Regions from separate parts of the Polaromonas sp. CG_9.11 genome, predicted to be linked through region 2. Evidence: predicted binding sites of a transcription regulator. Region 2 holds the regulator's gene; each other region holds the start of a gene.
The links. Region 2 encodes sigma-54, which starts transcription at its own class of promoters, with help from an activator protein. Its sites were predicted from a motif close to TGGCANGNAANCTGCTTT; they were not measured.

Region 1: a site for sigma-54 is predicted at 2,831-2,848, ahead of IWX85_RS05430 (urease subunit gamma). Genes of this name have one in related genera too.
Region 3: a site for sigma-54 is predicted at 2,887-2,904, ahead of IWX85_RS00240 (CmpA/NrtA family ABC transporter substrate-binding protein). Genes of this name have one in related genera too.

The regions. Positions count from the first base shown of each region.
Region 1 is NZ_JADOVE010000004.1:185,602-190,998, forward strand. Features, by position in the region: gene IWX85_RS05425 (ATP-binding protein) at 1-2,727, opposite strand, end outside; gene IWX85_RS05430 (urease subunit gamma) at 2,877-3,179, shown strand; gene IWX85_RS05435 (HupE/UreJ family protein) at 3,251-3,844, shown strand; gene IWX85_RS05440 (urease subunit beta) at 3,857-4,162, shown strand; gene ureC (urease subunit alpha) at 4,162-5,397, shown strand, end outside.
Region 2 is NZ_JADOVE010000013.1:115,467-120,863, reverse strand. Features, by position in the region: gene IWX85_RS12405 (filamentous hemagglutinin N-terminal domain-containing protein) at 1-288, shown strand, start outside; gene IWX85_RS12400 (L,D-transpeptidase) at 328-1,137, shown strand; gene lptA (lipopolysaccharide transport periplasmic protein LptA) at 1,339-1,980, shown strand; gene lptB (LPS export ABC transporter ATP-binding protein) at 1,985-2,782, shown strand; gene IWX85_RS12385 (RNA polymerase factor sigma-54) at 3,078-4,628, shown strand; gene IWX85_RS12380 (class I SAM-dependent RNA methyltransferase) at 4,874-5,397, shown strand, end outside.
Region 3 is NZ_JADOVE010000001.1:38,061-43,457, reverse strand. Features, by position in the region: gene IWX85_RS00255 (acyl-CoA reductase) at 1-581, opposite strand, end outside; gene IWX85_RS00250 (long-chain fatty acid--CoA ligase) at 578-1,696, opposite strand; TPP riboswitch at 1,764-1,878, opposite strand; gene IWX85_RS00245 (ANTAR domain-containing response regulator) at 2,078-2,710, shown strand; gene IWX85_RS00240 (CmpA/NrtA family ABC transporter substrate-binding protein) at 3,051-4,295, shown strand; gene ntrB (nitrate ABC transporter permease) at 4,343-5,299, shown strand; gene IWX85_RS00230 (ABC transporter ATP-binding protein) at 5,328-5,397, shown strand, end outside.

The sequences.
Region 1 (5,397 bases), on a different contig from region 2:
CAGCATTTTGGCAATCGTCAGGCCCAGGCCGGCGCCCGATGCACCGCCCACGCTCTGGCCGGCGGTGCTACCGCGCGCAAAGGGCTCGAAAATATTTTCCAGCTCGGCTGCGTTCATGCCGGGGCCGGTGTCCTTGATGTCGATATGTGCCATTTCACGTGCATGGCGCACCCGGAAGGTGACTTGCCCCTCGGCGGTGAACTTGATGGCGTTGCCCACCAGGTTGATCAGCACCTGCCTAACCCGCTGCTCATCGGCGCGCACCAGTTCGGGCAGGTTGCCAGCGGCTTCAAACGCAAAGCGCAGGCCTTTGGCCGCCGCTTGCAATTCAAACATGCCAGCCACTTCATGCACACAGTCGGCGAACTGCATCGGCCTGACATTGAGCATGAGCTTGCCGGCTTCGATGCGGGCGATGTCCAGGGTACCTTCAATCAGCGACAGCAGATGCTCGCCGCCGCGCTTGATGACACTGACGGCCTGCTGGCGGTGCGGCGGAATGGTGCTGTCTTCACCCATGAGTTGCGCATAGCCCAGGATGCTGTTGAGCGGCGTTCGCAGTTCATGGCTGATGGCGCTGATGTAGCGGCTCTTGGCCTGATTCGCCTGGTCGGCCACACGCTTGGCCTGCTGCAGGGCTTCGTCGGTTTGCCGGTGCGACTCGATTTCCTGCATCAGGAGATGGGTCTGGCGGTTGGATTCTTCCTGGGCCACCTGCCGGCTCTTGTGCGCCAGCACCAGCCACCAGGCTACCAGCCCGGCAATCACCAGCAGCGCCATGTAGGCCTTCAAGAATCCGGAACGCAAGGCCGATTCAGACCCTGCCAGTTCAGCCAGCGAGGTCATCTCCTGGCGATAAAGCAGGCCAAACACCGTGGCCAGCAGCGGCACGATGACGCCCATCAGCAGCAGGAAGTGGCTCAGTCCGTTGTCCAGAAAAGGCCAGGCCGCACGCGGCAATACCCAGCGCAACGCCGCCGACCACTGGGCCGTCAGGCTGGCGTGGGGTTTGCACAGGTCGCCGCAGCGCGCATCGAGCGTGCAGCACAGTGAGCAGATCGCCCCCTGGTAGGCCGGGCAATGCGCCATGTCAGGGCCTTCGTAGCTGCGCTCGCAAATCACGCAGCGCTGGGTGGCATAGCGCTCGTAGAGCCCGACATTAGCCGGTTGTGGGGGCTGGCGGGCGATGTAATAGCGACCCTTCGTGGCCCAGGCAATCAGCGGCGCCGCCACGAATGCCGTGGTCATCGCAATCACCGCTGAAAACGCCCGCGCCAACTCGCCATACAGCCCAAGGTGTGCGGTGATGGACAATAGAGAAGCGAGCACCATCGCGCCTACGCCGACCGGATTGATGTCGTAAAGATGGGCGCGTTTGAATTCGATGCCTTTGGGCGACAGGCCCAAAGGCTTGTTCACCACCAGGTCGGCCACCACTGCCATGACCCAGGCAATCGCGATGTTTGAATACAGCCCCAGCACATCGCCCAGCGCCTGGAATACATTCATTTCCATCAGCATGAAGGCGATGACTGTGTTGAACACCAGCCAGACCACCCGACCCGGGTGGCTGTGCGTCAGACGCGAAAAAAAATTCGACCAGGCCAGCGAGCCGGCATAGGCATTGGTGACATTGATTTTGAGTTGCGAGACCAACACAAAAAGCGCCGTCGCCCCGACGGCCCAGCCGTAGTCGTGAAACACGTATTCGTAAGCTGCCAGGTACATCTGGTTGGGGTCCACGGCACGGTCCAGGGGCACCATGCTGGAAATCGCCAGATAGGCCAGCAACGCGCCGCCCAGCATCTTGACGACACCCAACACCACCCAGCCCGGCCCACCCACCAGCACGGCAGCCCACCAGCGCCAGCGGTTGGCCTCCGTCTGCACCGGCATGAAGCGCAAGTAGTCGGCCTGCTCGCCCATCTGGGTGATCAAAGCAATGCCAACAGTCAAGGCTGCACCAAAAAGATGCAGGTTGAATGTGCCCGATGCACCTTTTTCTCCTGCGTAATTCACAACGCCAGAAAATGCACCAGGCGCGTGCAAAAAAACATAGGCAAACGGCACCACCAGCATGATGAGCCACAGCGCCTGCGTCCAGACCTGCAGCCGGCTGATGGTCGAAACCCCATGCGTGACCAGCGGAATCACCACCAGCGCACAGACCAGGTAACCCCACCTGGGCGGAATTCCGAAAGCCAGTTCCAGCGCATAGGCCATGACGGCCGCTTCCAGCGCAAAGAAAATGAAGGTGAACGAGGCGTAGATCAGTGACGTGAGCGTCGAGCCGATGTAACCAAAACCGGCGCCACGCGTCAGCAAGTCCATGTCCACGCCATGACGCGCCGCATAAATGCTGATCGGCAGGCCGGCCAGAAAAATGATAAGCCCTGTCGCCACGATGGCCCAGAAGGCATTGGTGAAGCCGTATTTCACCAGCAAGGTCGCGCCCACCGCTTCCAGGATCAGGAACGAGGCCGCGCCAAAAGCGGTGTTGGCCACCCGCCATTCCGACCATTTCCGAAAGCGCTGCGGCGTGAAGCGCAGCGCATAGTCTTCCATGGTTTCGCTGGCCACCCAGCTGTTGTAGTCGCGCCTGACCTTGACTATGCGCTGCGCCGCCACCCCGGGGCCTTTGCCAACGCACGCGTCTGCACCCGGCAGGCCTGTAGCCGGGCCGGGTGGAGGCAGTGGCAGTGGTGACGACGAAACCAGGGCGTCCATGAATCTCTGAATGATCGGGAGATCGAGGATAAGAAGTGAAATACCCGAAATTGGTGCAGGTTTCATGCCATATAAGCGCGCCTCTGATCAGCACAAAATCCGGTGGCACCAATCTTGCGATTTTGAATCGCCGAACCCGAAAGAGCCCCATGGAATTGACCCCGCGAGAAAAAGACAAACTGCTGATCTTCACAGCTTCCCTGCTGGCCGAGCGGCGCCGCGCGCGCGGCCTCAAGCTCAATTACCCGGAAACCGTGGCACTCATCAGCGCCGCCGTGATGGAAGGTGCACGCGACGGCAAAACCGTGGCGCAACTCATGAGCGAGGGCCGCACCATCCTGACCCGCGCCGATGTCATGGACGGCATCGCCGAGCTGATCCCGGACATCCAGATCGAAGCCACCTTTCCCGACGGCACCAAGCTGGTCACGGTGCATCAGCCGATTGTCTGAACTGCACCAGCCGGTTGACGCGCATTTGCCCCGCTCCACCGAAAGCCATTCATTCCAAGGAGATCAGCCCCATGTCTTGCAAACCGCTTCGCACTATTTTTTTGATAGCTATCAGCGCCCTATCCACGAGCGCCATGGCCCATATTGGCACTGATTCTGGTGCCCATGCAGAAATTGGCTTTGCCGAAGGCCTGCAGCATCCCTTCACCGGCCTGGACCACGTGGCCGCGATGCTGGCCATGGGCTTCTGGAGCGCCTTGAGCGCCCGCCGCCTGTGGACGGTGCCGCTGGCCTTTGCGACCATGCTGCTGGCGGGCGCGCTGCTGGGCCTGGCCGGCATTGAATTGCCGGCGGTCGAACCGATGATTGCCGCTTCGCTGCTGGTGCTGGGTTTGCTGGTGGCACTGCGCACCCGCCTGCCTGCCGCGCTGGCCGCTTCATTGGTCGGCCTGTTTGCGATTTTTCATGGCGTGGCGCATGGAACCGAACTGACGGGCGCCGCGAACCTCTGGGCACCGCTGTCGGGCATGCTGCTGGCAACGCTGGCGCTGCATGCCATCGGTCTGGGCCTGGGCCTGGCCTTTCGCGACACCACCTGGATTTCACGCCTGGCCGGCACAAGCGTTGCGGCGCTGGGCGTGACACTGCTGGCCCAACTGACCTGAAGGAAACACCCCATGATTCCAGGCGAACTGTTCACCGATGGCCCCGACCACCTTCTCAATGCAGGCCGGCGCACGCTGACCGTCATCGTGCAAAACACCGCTGACCGGCCGATCCAGGTCGGCTCGCATTACCACTTTGCCGAAACCAACGCGGCGCTCGGTTTTGACCGTGAGGCCTCGCGCGGCATGCGGCTGAATATTGCGTCGGGCACGGCCGTGCGCTTCGAGCCGGGCCAGCAGCGCACGGTGGAACTGGTCGACTACGCCGGCAGGCGGGAAATCTACGGCTTTCGCGGCCTCATCCAGGGAGCACTCTAATGGCCACCATCGGCAGACGCGCCTACGCGGAAATCTTCGGCCCCACGGTGGGCGACCGGCTGCGGCTGGCCGACACCGATTTGCGGGTCGAGGTCGAGGCCGACTACACCCTGCGCGCCGGCAGCTACGGCGAAGAAGTCAAGTTCGGCGGCGGCAAGACCATCCGTGACGGCATGGCGCAGTCGCAGAGAACCCGCGCCGAAGGCGCGATGGACACGGTGATGACGAATGCGCTCATCCTCGACCACTGGGGCATCGTCAAGGCCGATATCGGGCTGAAGGGTGGGCGCATCGCCGCCATCGGCAAGGCCGGCAACCCTGACGTGCAGCCAGGCATCGACATCATCATCGGCCCCGGCACCGAAATCATCAGCTGCGAAGGCATGATCGTCACCGCCGGCGGCATCGATTCGCATATTCATTTCATCTGCCCGCAGCAGATCGAGGAAGCCCTGACCTCGGGCGTGACCACCATGCTGGGCGGCGGCACGGGCCCAGCCACTGGAACCTTTGCCACCACCTGCACGCCCGGCCCGTGGAACATCGAGCGCATGCTGCAGGCCGCCGACGCCTTTCCGATGAACCTGGGGTTTCTGGGCAAGGGCAATGCCAGCCTGCCTGCGGCGCTGCATGAGCAGGTCAATGCGGGCGTGATCGGCCTGAAGCTGCATGAAGACTGGGGCACCACGCCGGCGGCCATCAGCAACTGCCTCGATGTCGCAGAAGAAACCGACGTGCAGGTCGCGATTCACAGCGACACGCTCAACGAATCGGGCTTTGTCGAGAACACCATTGCCGCGACCAAGGGCCGGGGGCTGTGCGCTTTTCATACCGAAGGCGCGGGCGGCGGCCATGCACCCGACATCCTGCGCGTCGTCGGTGAGGCCAACTTCTTGCCGTCCTCCACCAACCCGACCATGCCCTACACCATCAACACGCTCGACGAGCATGTGGACATGCTGATGGTCTGCCACCACCTGGACGCAGGCATTGCCGAAGACCTGGCCTTTGCCGAAAGCCGCATCCGCAAGGAAACCATTGCCGCCGAAGACATCCTGCACGACCTGGGCGCCATCAGCATGATGTCCAGCGACAGCCAGGCCATGGGACGCGTGGGAGAGGTCATCATCCGCACCTGGCAGAACGCCCACAAGATGAAACAGCAGCGCGGCAAGCTGCCGGGCGACACCGAGCGCAACGACAACTACCGCGTCAAGCGCTATCTAGCCAAATAC
Region 2 (5,397 bases):
GTCGTGGTGCCACCGGTCGTGGTGCCGCCTGTGGTGCCACCGGTCGTTCCAATTAAGGAAAATACGCCACGTCCACTGCCTCCCGTGTTGACGCCGTCAACACCGCCTGCCGTCGTTCCTCCTGGGTACGTTTTCACGGTGCTTCCGCCAGCGTCTGTGCAGCCGCCCGTTCTGGTAGTTGTCACACCACCGGCACCACCGGTTGTTGCGCCTGTTGTGGTATCAGTCCCACCGCCGCCCGAGCAATACGAGGCGCCAGTACGCAAGCCCAAACCGGAACGCAATTAAAAAGGCTGTTATGGAAAAACCTGAAAAATATTGGCGCTCATGATGCGAGAAGTTTTTCTGGGCTTGCTGGCCACAGGATTGATTTGCACCCAGGCGTATGCATCGCATGATGCTGCGCACTTGCCAGACCCTGGGCTGGCATCGTCTGTTCTGTCCGCTGAAGGCGGCGCCGTCCCAACGGTCACGCAAACGCAACCCGCAGTGGCGGGAAAAAGCGCAAAACGCGCCAACTTTGAACAGACCAACGCCTCCAAAGAAGCCCGACATGTGGCCAATTGGGTGGTTGATTCAGGCGACAACCTCAACAAGCCCTTTGTCATCGTGGACAAGCTGGAGGCCAGGGTATTTGTGTTCGATGCAAAGGGCCAACTGCGCGGAGAATCTTCCGCGCTGCTCGGACTGGCCAGAGGCGATCACTCAGTCCCCGGCATCGGAACCAAAAAGCTGTCAACCATTCGCCCGGAGGAACGCACCACGCCGGCAGGCCGTTTCGTGGCCAACCTGGACAAAAACCTGAAGGGCGATGAAATGCTCTGGGTGGACTACGACACGGCCATCTCCATGCATCGTGTGGTCACTGGCAATGCCAAGGAACGCCGCGCCGAAAGGCTGGCCAGTTCTTTGCCGTCAGAGCGCCGAATTTCTTATGGCTGCATCAATGTTCCCGTCAAGTTTTACGAAAACGTGGTGAGTCCTGCTTTCACCGGAACGGACGGCATTGTTTATGTGCTGCCCGAAACCCGTTCGGCGCGTGAAGTTTTCGGCTCGTACGACGTCGGAGAGCGTGTGCGCCTGCAAGCTGCAAGCCAGTCACATCCGATACTGCCGGAAGCACACGGTTTCAGGTGATGCGCTTGCTGTCGGGAAGCACGCTTTTCGCAGCAGGGCCGCTTGCTCGCCACAAGATCTGAAGAAGGCTAGTTTCAGCGGCGGCTGCCAGTGCAAGTCAAGACTGGCGACCAGGGGGGAATACCGATTATTTTCTAGAGGATTCTGGCCCTGCCGGCATGGCTACAATTGAAAAAATATCACCCGCAAGAACCGTGCCTCATGAAAACCCCTTTTTTCCCTCTTCTCCTGGCTGCCATCCTGGCAGCGGGTGCCGTGCTTCCGGCCGCGGCGGAAAGAGCCGACCGCGACAAGCCGATGAATGCCGAGGCGGATTCCCTGCGCTATGACGACCTCAACCAGACCAGTGTCTTCACCGGCAACGTCGTCATCACCAAGGGAACGACCATCATCCGGGGCGCGCAGGTCGATGTCAGTCAGGACCCGGAGGGCTACCAGCTGGCCGTGGCCACGGCAGCGCCGGGCAAGCTTGCCTATTACCGCAAGAAGCGCGACGGCGTCGATGAATACATCGAAGGCGAAGGCGAACGCATCGAATACGACAGCCGCGCCGACCTGGTCAAGTTCATCAAACGCGCCGTGGTGCGCCGGTTCAAAGGCGCGACGCTGAGCGACGAAACCACCGGCGGGCTGATCGTGTACGACAACAACACCGACGTGTTCACCGTTGATGCCGGCGCGAAAACTGCCACTGCGGCAAACCCTGGCGGACGGGTCCGCGCCATGCTGTCGCCGCGCGCCCCTGCGACGGGCGCCACGGCAGCGCCGCCGGCCAGCGGACCGGCGCCCGTTTTACGCCCCAGCACCACGCTGGGCACCGGCACAGCCCCGAAAGCCCCCTGACCCCATGAATCGAACGATTGAAACGGTTCCTCCGCAGGAGGGCGCAGTCCGCCTTGACACACCCAGCAGCCTGGTCGCGCAGGGACTGCGAAAGTCCTACGGCAGCCGGCTGGTGGTGCAGGACGTGTCGCTGTCGGTGCAAAAAGGCGAGGTTGTCGGCCTGCTGGGCCCGAATGGCGCGGGCAAGACCACGTCGTTTTACATGATCGTCGGCCTGGTGCGCGCCGACGCGGGCCAGATTTCCATCGACGGCCAGCCGGTCGAGCACATGCCGATCCACCTGCGCGCGCGCCTCGGCCTGAGCTATCTGCCGCAGGAAGCGTCGATTTTCCGCAAGCTCAGCGTGCAGGAAAATGTGCGCGCCGTGCTGGAGCTGCAGCGCGATGCCGCCGGCAAGCCGCTGGCCCGCGCCGAGCTGGAGTCGCGGCTCGATGCGCTGCTCGACGACCTGCGCGTGAGCCACCTGCGCGACTCGCCGGCCTTGTCGCTGTCAGGCGGCGAGCGCCGCCGCGTCGAGATTGCCCGCGCGTTGGCCACCCAGCCGCGCTTCATCCTGCTGGACGAGCCGTTTGCCGGCATCGACCCGATTGCCGTGATCGAGATCCAGCGCATCATCGGCTTCCTCAAGTCGCGCGGCATCGGCGTGCTGATCACCGACCACAACGTGCGCGAAACATTGGGCATCTGCGACCACGCCTACATCATCAGCGACGGCCACGTGCTGGCCAACGGCACGCCGGCCGAGATCGTGAACAACGCCGATGTGCGCAGGGTCTACCTCGGCGAACACTTCAAGATGTAGCAATGGCCCCCACGCTTGTCACTTTATGTACTGCGCTGCCCCCCGGGGGAGCTGCCCCGCCTGCGGCCTGGCAAAGCCAGTTCCGCGGCCGGTACTTGCACGAGCGGGAAAGGTTGCCAGCCGCGCCTGTGACAATCTTGCGCCTAGCATCGCTGGATACATCAGGTGGGACGGCAGGGCATCCCCGCCAGCCCCAGTACCGGCCGCAGGACCGGCTTTGCCGGACTGCAGGCGGGGCAGCCCCCTCGGGGGGCAGCGAACCACGCGCAGCGGGGAGCGTGGGGGCTATATCTTCATGAAACAAGGCCTGTCCCTTCGCGTCTCGCAGCACCTGGCGCTCACGCCACAGCTGCAGCAGTCGATCCGGCTGTTGCAACTCTCGACGCTGGAGCTAAGCCAGGAAGTCGAGCAGATGCTCGACGAAAACCCTTTTCTCGAACTGGCGGACGACAGCGCGCCGCGCGAGGAGTTTGGCCTGGAGCACACCGACACCCCGGTCAGCCAGGACAGCCGTGAATTCGAGTCTGCTACAGATTCAATAGCTGCAAATACAGACACAGCAAGCGCCAGCACATCAAAAGAGTCTGAAAACACGGCAGAGGCCGGCACCGAGGCGGCGCTGGAAGAAAGCTGGGAAGGCGATGGCTCGGTCGAGTCTTTGCCCGACGACAGCGAATGGGGCGGCGACGCGCCGGCGCGCAAGAACAACCTGGACGACAGCGACGTCGAAGCCTCCGACCTGACCGGCGCCCATGTGTCGCTGCAGGACCACCTGCACCGGCAGGCGCTCGGCCTGCGGCTGTCCGAACTCGACCGGGCCGCCCTGCACTTCCTGATCGAGTCGCTCAATGACGACGGCTACCTGGAAGACAGCCTGGCGTCACTCGCTGCCGGACTGGCCAGCGGCAACCCGGAGCAGGCCGAAGAACTGGAGCAGCCCTTCGCCATCGCCTTGCAACTGCTCCAGCACATGGAGCCTGGCGGCGTCGGCGCGCGTACCCTGGCCGAATGCCTGCGACTGCAGCTGCTCGACTGCAAAAACAGCATCGAGTCGCGCGCCGCCATGGCGATCTGCCAGCAGCCGATGGAACTGCTGGCCAAGCGCGATGTCAAGCGACTGTCGCACCTGTGCAAATGCACCGAAGACACCATCAAGGGCGCGATCGGCCTGATCGCCCGGCTCGACCCCAAGCCCGGACGCCGGTTTGCCAATGTGGAACGCAATCTGGTCGTTCCCGACGTTCTGGTCGTCAAGTCCGGCCGGGGCTTCAAGGTCACGCTCAACAGCGACGTCATGCCCCGGCTGCGGGTCCACGACATCTACGCCAGCGCACTGCGGCAGCACGGCGGCAGGGGCGGTGGCCAGGCGCTGCAGCAGCGGTTGCAGGAAGCGCGCTGGTTCATCAAGAACATCCAGCAGCGTTTCGACACCATCCTGCGCGTCAGCAACGCCATCGTCGAGCGGCAGAAAAATTTTTTCACCCACGGCGATCTTGCCATGCGGCCGCTGGTGCTGCGCGAGATCGCCGACGAGCTGGGCCTGCACGAATCGACCATTTCGCGCGTCACCACGGCCAAGTACATGGGCACGCCCTTCGGCACTTTCGAGCTGAAGTATTTCTTTGGCTCCGGGCTGGGCACCGAAACCGGTGGCAATGCATCGAGCACCGCCGTGCGCGCACTCATCAAGCAGTTCGTGGCGTCCGAAAGCCCCAGAAAGCCGCTCAGCGACAGCCAGATTTCAGCAATGCTCAAGGAGCAGGGTATTGAATGCGCCCGCCGCACCGTGGCCAAATACCGCGAGGCATTGCGCATTGCGCCGACCAATCTGCGCAAGGCACTCTGAACAGGCCATGCGCCTTTTGCAATGTCCGCTGGCCCTCATCCCTGCCTTCTCCCAGAGGGAGAAGGAGCCAGCCGGGAAAGATTTGTGGGTGCGCAAAGACCGTGCTGCTGCCTTTTCTTACGCCCTCTCCCTCTGGGAGAGGGCGGGGGTGAGGGCTGATACCGAGGGCGGCCCTTGCCATGTCCGCCAGCCGATGCACACTGCCCCTGCAGTCCACAGCCGCAGCAGCCCAACCTGAAAACACCATGAACCAACTCCAACTCTTCCTCCCCTGCGCCGCCGGCGTCGAAAACCTCCTGGCCGCCGAAGTCCAGCGCATCACCGGCATCGAGGGCAAAGCCTGGCGTGCCGGCGTCCAGCTGCAGGCCTCGTGGCGCGAAGCGCTGCAGCTCAACCTGCACAGCCGCCTGGCCCAGCGCGTGCTGATCGAGCTGCAGCACGGCCCCTACCGCAGCGAGCAGGACCTGTACAACGCGGCGGCCAGTGTCGCCTGGGAAGTCTGGTTCACGCCCGCGCAGACCTTCAAGGTCGAAATCACCGCCCAGCACAGCCCGCTGCAAAGCCTGAACTTTGCCGCGCTGAAGATCAAGGACGCGATTGCCGACCGCTTCCGGCACAAGTTCAACGACGTGCGCCCCAGCGTCGACACCCGCTGGCCCGACGTGCGCGTGTATGTGCACCTGACCACCGACACGGTGACGGTCTACATCGACACCTCGGGCGAGCCGCTGTTCAAGCGCGGCTGGCGCGAGGACAAGGGCGACGCGCC
Region 3 (5,397 bases), on a different contig from region 2:
CCGGCAAACAGCGGCTCGGCGCTGGGCAACTTGCCAATGCTGCCCGACTTGACCAGCAGGCTTGAGATCAAACTCCACAGCGGCAAACCCGGCACATTGCCGGCCCAGACGTGAATCAGCAGTTCCGGGCCCACGGCCCTGGCAAAGCCGCCCTTGGGGCGCGGCTGGAATTCATCGAGCAGCTTGGGATTGGAAAAATCCTCGGCCACGAAGCGCTGCAGCTGTGGCTGGCGAAAGGTTTTCAGGTAACTGGTCAGCCCCAGCCGCACCATCTCGGCGTCGTAGCCGGTGACCAGCGGGAGCAGCCGGTCGGCCTGCTGACGATACGGGTCGCTGCGGTCCAACAGGCGCGCGATGGCGCGATCGACCAGCGTGATGATCTGCGACACGCTGCGCGTCTTGAGGTACGCCCGGCTGCCCTGCTTGACGCGCTCGGCCAGCGCCGCCCATTGCGCCTGGCTCAGGACCGGCACGGCCACTTCCAGCCGGTCGCTGCCGGTCCCAAAATGCAGCGTCTGCCATGCCAGTTCCTCGGCCTTGAAGCCCGGCAGGTAGCCGGCCACGGCGTATAGCGTCGTCATGCGCGTGCGGCCTGCAAAAATTCTTCCACCGCCAGCGAGCAACCCTTGGCCTGCGTGCCTTGCGCGCGGCCGAGCAGCAAAAACCCGCCCGACACCGCCACGCCCACGTCTTCCGTCAGAATGGTCGTCACCGAGTTGAAATTGGCCAGGTCGCAGTGCGCCAGCACGCCCTGCTCGCCGTGTGCCACCTCCGCGCCGCTCAAGGGGTTGACCAGCCGCGAACGTATCCAGTGCGGGCCCGACTTGACCGCCGGCAGCACCGCATTGCCGTTGTCGTAGAACTGCGTGCTGAGCTCGGTCATGCCGTACATGTTGATGCAATGCTCCGGCGGCACGCCCAGCAGCGCCGTCAATTGCGCATAAAACTGCACCATGGGAATCTCGCGCGACTGGCCCTTGAAACCGCCGGTGTCCAGTACCCGGCTGCCCGCTGGCAGGGCAAACTTTTGCCCCTGCTGCGCCAGCGCATCCATCAGGTGCACCAGGCTGTAGGAGGCACCCAGCAGCGCATAAGGCTGCGCCGTGGCCTCGGCCTGCGCCAGCGCCGCACACACGCCCGCCGTGTCAAGTCCGGCGGCGTCGATGAAGTAGCGGCTGCCGTCCGCGCCAAAGGTTTGCAGCGCCAGCGCCAGGTAATGCGCCAGCGATGAGTTGGCCATCACCTCTTCGGTCGGAAACAAGATGCCCATGGCGATGCTGCTCTGGCCGCGCATGAAGCGCCGGGCAAAGTTGGCGCGCATCGAGGCGTCGTACACCGCCAGCGTAGGGTGATGGTGCTTGCCCTTGACGTCACCCTGCGTGGTGCCGCTGGTCATGAATACGCGGTCAGTGCTTGAAGGCGGCTGGCAGGTAAGACTCAAGGCCTTGAAGGCAGTGATGGGAACGGCCGGAATATCCTGCCAGGTCTTGACCGTGCGCGGCGTCTTGCCGCGCTGCCGGCAAAAGCGCTGGAACGGTGTGTTGTGGGCAAACTGGTAGGCAAACAGCGCCAAAGCCTGGGCGTTGAAGGCTTCGTCAGTGACGCCATCCTGCGCCATGAAGGCCAGCACGCCGTCAACGATTTGGGCGGTAAGCGCAGGCGGGCTGGCGGGTGTTGCGGTGTCAAGGGCATCCATGGTCGTCATTCCTTCAAGAGTCCGCGTTGGCAGGGTGCTCCGAAAGTCGCGATGGCAAGGTTATGAACCCTTTCCTGACAGCTCTTCTTACGTCGGCATGACCCGATTCAAGTTCGCGGGTTTGGTAGAACCATCTCAGCCGTCCTGCCATCGCTGGCCGGAGTGCACCCCGAAGCGCAGCCGATTCTACGCGCAGAGGCCTGTTGCTTCATGCGGCGCAATGCTCTCCATCAGCCCCGTCCACGAACCGCGCCTGCGCTGTGACCATACCCGGGATGGCCGACTCAGCGCAGCGTGGCGTTATGCCGCGCCAGCACGCCCGACATGCTGCTGCCCCCTTGATAGCGCATCGCAACGGCATGAATTTTGCTTATAAAACGCATGACATTGCCCCATACCCTGCGCCTGGTGGTCATTGCGCCGGATCTGGTCGTTGCCGATGCCGACGACGAGGCGGCCGTGGCGCTGGCCGAGCGCTCGCGCCAGCTGCGCATCGGCCTGCTGGAAGGCGGCTTCAACCTGGTGGCCACGCTGCCGGCCGACACCTTTTTGCGCGAGCGCCTGGCCCAGTTACAGCCCGACATGATCATCGTCGATGCCGAAAGCGATGCCCGCGATTCGCTCGAGCACGTCGTCATGGCCACGCGCGAAGAACGCCGGCCGATCGTGCTGTTCACCAACGACGACGACACCCGGCATGTGAAGGATGCGGTGGCCGCAGGCGTTTGCGCCTATATCGTTGCCGGCCTGGCGCCTTCGCGCATCCGGCCGATCCTGGACGTGGCAATGGCGCGCTTCGAGCACGAACAAGGTCTGCGCCGCGAACTGGCCGATGCGCGCACCGAACTGAAAGACCGCAAGGTCATCGACCGGGCCAAGGGCCTGCTGATGCAGCGCCAGAGCCTCTCGGAGCAGGCCGCTTATGAAAAATTGCGCAAGGCGGCCATGGACAAGGGCCTGCGGCTGGGCGAGGTGGCGCAGCGCATGCTGGATGTGGCTGACCTGCTCGGCTAGGCCGCCAACGCCGAAATGGTGCGGCGCACAACAGCAGTGCACCTCCAGAAAAATTGGTTTTTGATACGCCAGCAGCCAATATGCTACTTATTTAATAGCAACTTGCATAAGCAGGATAAGCGCCAAAGCCCGATTAGCTTGAAATTTTCAGTTCTGGCCGAGCCCTCGGCTCCAGCTGGCACAGCTTTTGCAGTAAACATGACACAGGGCTTTCCACTTCAACGGCGAAGCCGAAAGTCCAAGAACAAAGGCGTTCGAACCCTGCCCTCACACCACGGTGTGAAGGCTTCGGTCGAACGCCTTTTTTTGTTTTATTTTTTCATTTCCAGGAGTTGCTGACATGACCGACCTGCTCAAACCTTCCCTGACCCGCCGCAGTGTGCTGCTAGCCGCCGCCGTGGGCGCCGTGGGCATCAGCCCGGCCTTGCGCGCTGCCGTGTATGCCCAGGGCTCGGACGCGCCGGAAAAGAAGGAAGTCAAGATCGGCTTCATTCCGCTGACCGATTGCGCCTCGGTGGTGATGGCGTCGGTGCTGGGCATTGACAAGAAATACGGCGTCACCATCATCCCGTCCAAGGAAGCCAGCTGGGCCGGCGTGCGTGACAAGCTGGTCAACGGCGAACTCGACTTTGCCCATGTGCTGTATGGCCTGGTCTACGGCGTGCATCTCGGCACCGCCGGCCCCAAGAAGGACATGGCCGTGCTGATGACGCTGAACAACAACGGTCAGGCTATCTCACTGAGCAAAAAACTGGCCGACAAAGGCGCAGTGGACGGTCCTGGCCTGGCCAAGTTGATGGCCAGCGAGAAGCGCGAATACACCTTCGCCCAGACCTTTCCGACCGGCACGCACGCCATGTGGCTGTACTACTGGCTGGCGGCCAATGGCATCAATCCGATGACGGACGCCAAGGTGATCACCGTGCCGCCGCCGCAGATGGTGGCCAACATGCGCATCGGCAACATGGACGGCTTTTGCGTCGGCGAGCCGTGGAACCACCGCGCCATCATGGACGGCATTGGCGTCACCGCTGTCACCACGCAGGACATCTGGAAGGACCACCCCGAAAAAGTGCTGGGCACCACGGCCGAGTTCACCCAGAAATACCCCAACACGGCGCGCGCCGTGACCGCTGCCATTCTGGAAGCCAGCCAGTGGATCGACGCCAGCCTGGCGAACAAAAACAAGATGGCCGAAACCATTGCCGGCAAGGCCTATGTCAACACCAGCGTGGACGTCATCAACCAGCGCATCCTGGGCCGCTACCAGAACGGCATGGGCAAAACCTGGGACGACCCGAACCACATGAAGTTCTTCAACGACGGCGCGGTGAACTTTCCCTACCTGTCCGACGGCATGTGGTTTTTGACGCAGCACAAGCGCTGGGGCCTGCTCAAGGAGCACCCGGACTACCTGGCCGTGGCCAGGCAGATCAACAAGATCGACATCTACAAGCAGGCGGCATCTGCCGCCAAGGTGAATGTTCCGAAAGACGTGATGCGCACCAGCAAGCTGATCGACGGCACGGTCTGGGACGGCAAGGACCCTAAAAAGTATGCCGACAGCTTCAAGGTTCGTGCCTGAAGCCGCTCCCGATATTTCATTGAAATCCTACTTGAAGAGGTAACGCCATGGTCAGTGCCGTATTTCACAGCCCGCTTGAAAGCGTACCGCCGGTGGCTTCCGGCGCAGAACGGAGCGCTACGCATTCAATAGCTTCCAATGCAGACAGGACAAGCGATAAGGCCGTAAAAGTCCTTGAAAAGACCAGTGCGACGGCCACCCTGGCAGCCAGGACGCAGCGGGACTTCTCGGCACTGTGGCTGCGCGTATTGCCGCCGCTGCTCGGCTTGGGCCTGCTGGCGGTGATCTGGGAGGTGGTGTCGATTGCCACCAAGGCCAGCATTCCGTCGCCCAAGGACACGTTCTTGCAGGCCGTCGTGCTGTTCAGCGACCCGTTCTACCGCAACGGCCCGAACGACCAGGGCGTCGGCTGGAACGTGCTGTCGTCGCTCAAGCGCGTCGCCATGGGCTTTGGCCTGGCGGCGATCGTCGGCATTCCGGTCGGTTTCCTGATTGGGCGCTTCACCTTCTTGAGCAACATGTTCAACCCGCTGATCAGCCTGATGCGGCCGGTGTCACCGCTGGCCTGGCTGCCGATTGGTTTGCTGGTGTTCAAGGGCGCCGACCCGGCTGCCATCTGGACGATTTTTATCTGTTCCATCTGGCCGATGGTCATCAACACCGCTGTCGGCGTGCAGCGCGTGCCGCAGGACTACATGAACGTGGCCCGGGTGCTGAACCTGTCGGAATGGAAGATTGTCACCAAGATCTTGTTCCCGTCGGTGTTGCCCTACATGCTGACCGGCGTGCGGCTGGCCGTGGGCACCGCCTGGCTGGTGATCGTGGCCGCTGAAATGCTGACCGGCGGCGTGGGCATCGGCTTCTGGGTCTGGGACGAGTGGAACAACCTGAACGTCAAGAACATCATCATCGCGATTTTCGTGATCGGCATCGTCGGCCTGATGCTGGAATATGCGCTGATCAAGCTGGCCACGGCCTTCACCTTTGAAGAAGTCAAGAGCTGATTTTCCGACCCACCCCAGGAGCATGACCATGAACACCCCCGTCAACACCGTCAATCCCCAGTACATCGACATCCAGGGCGTCGAACAGGTTTTCAAGA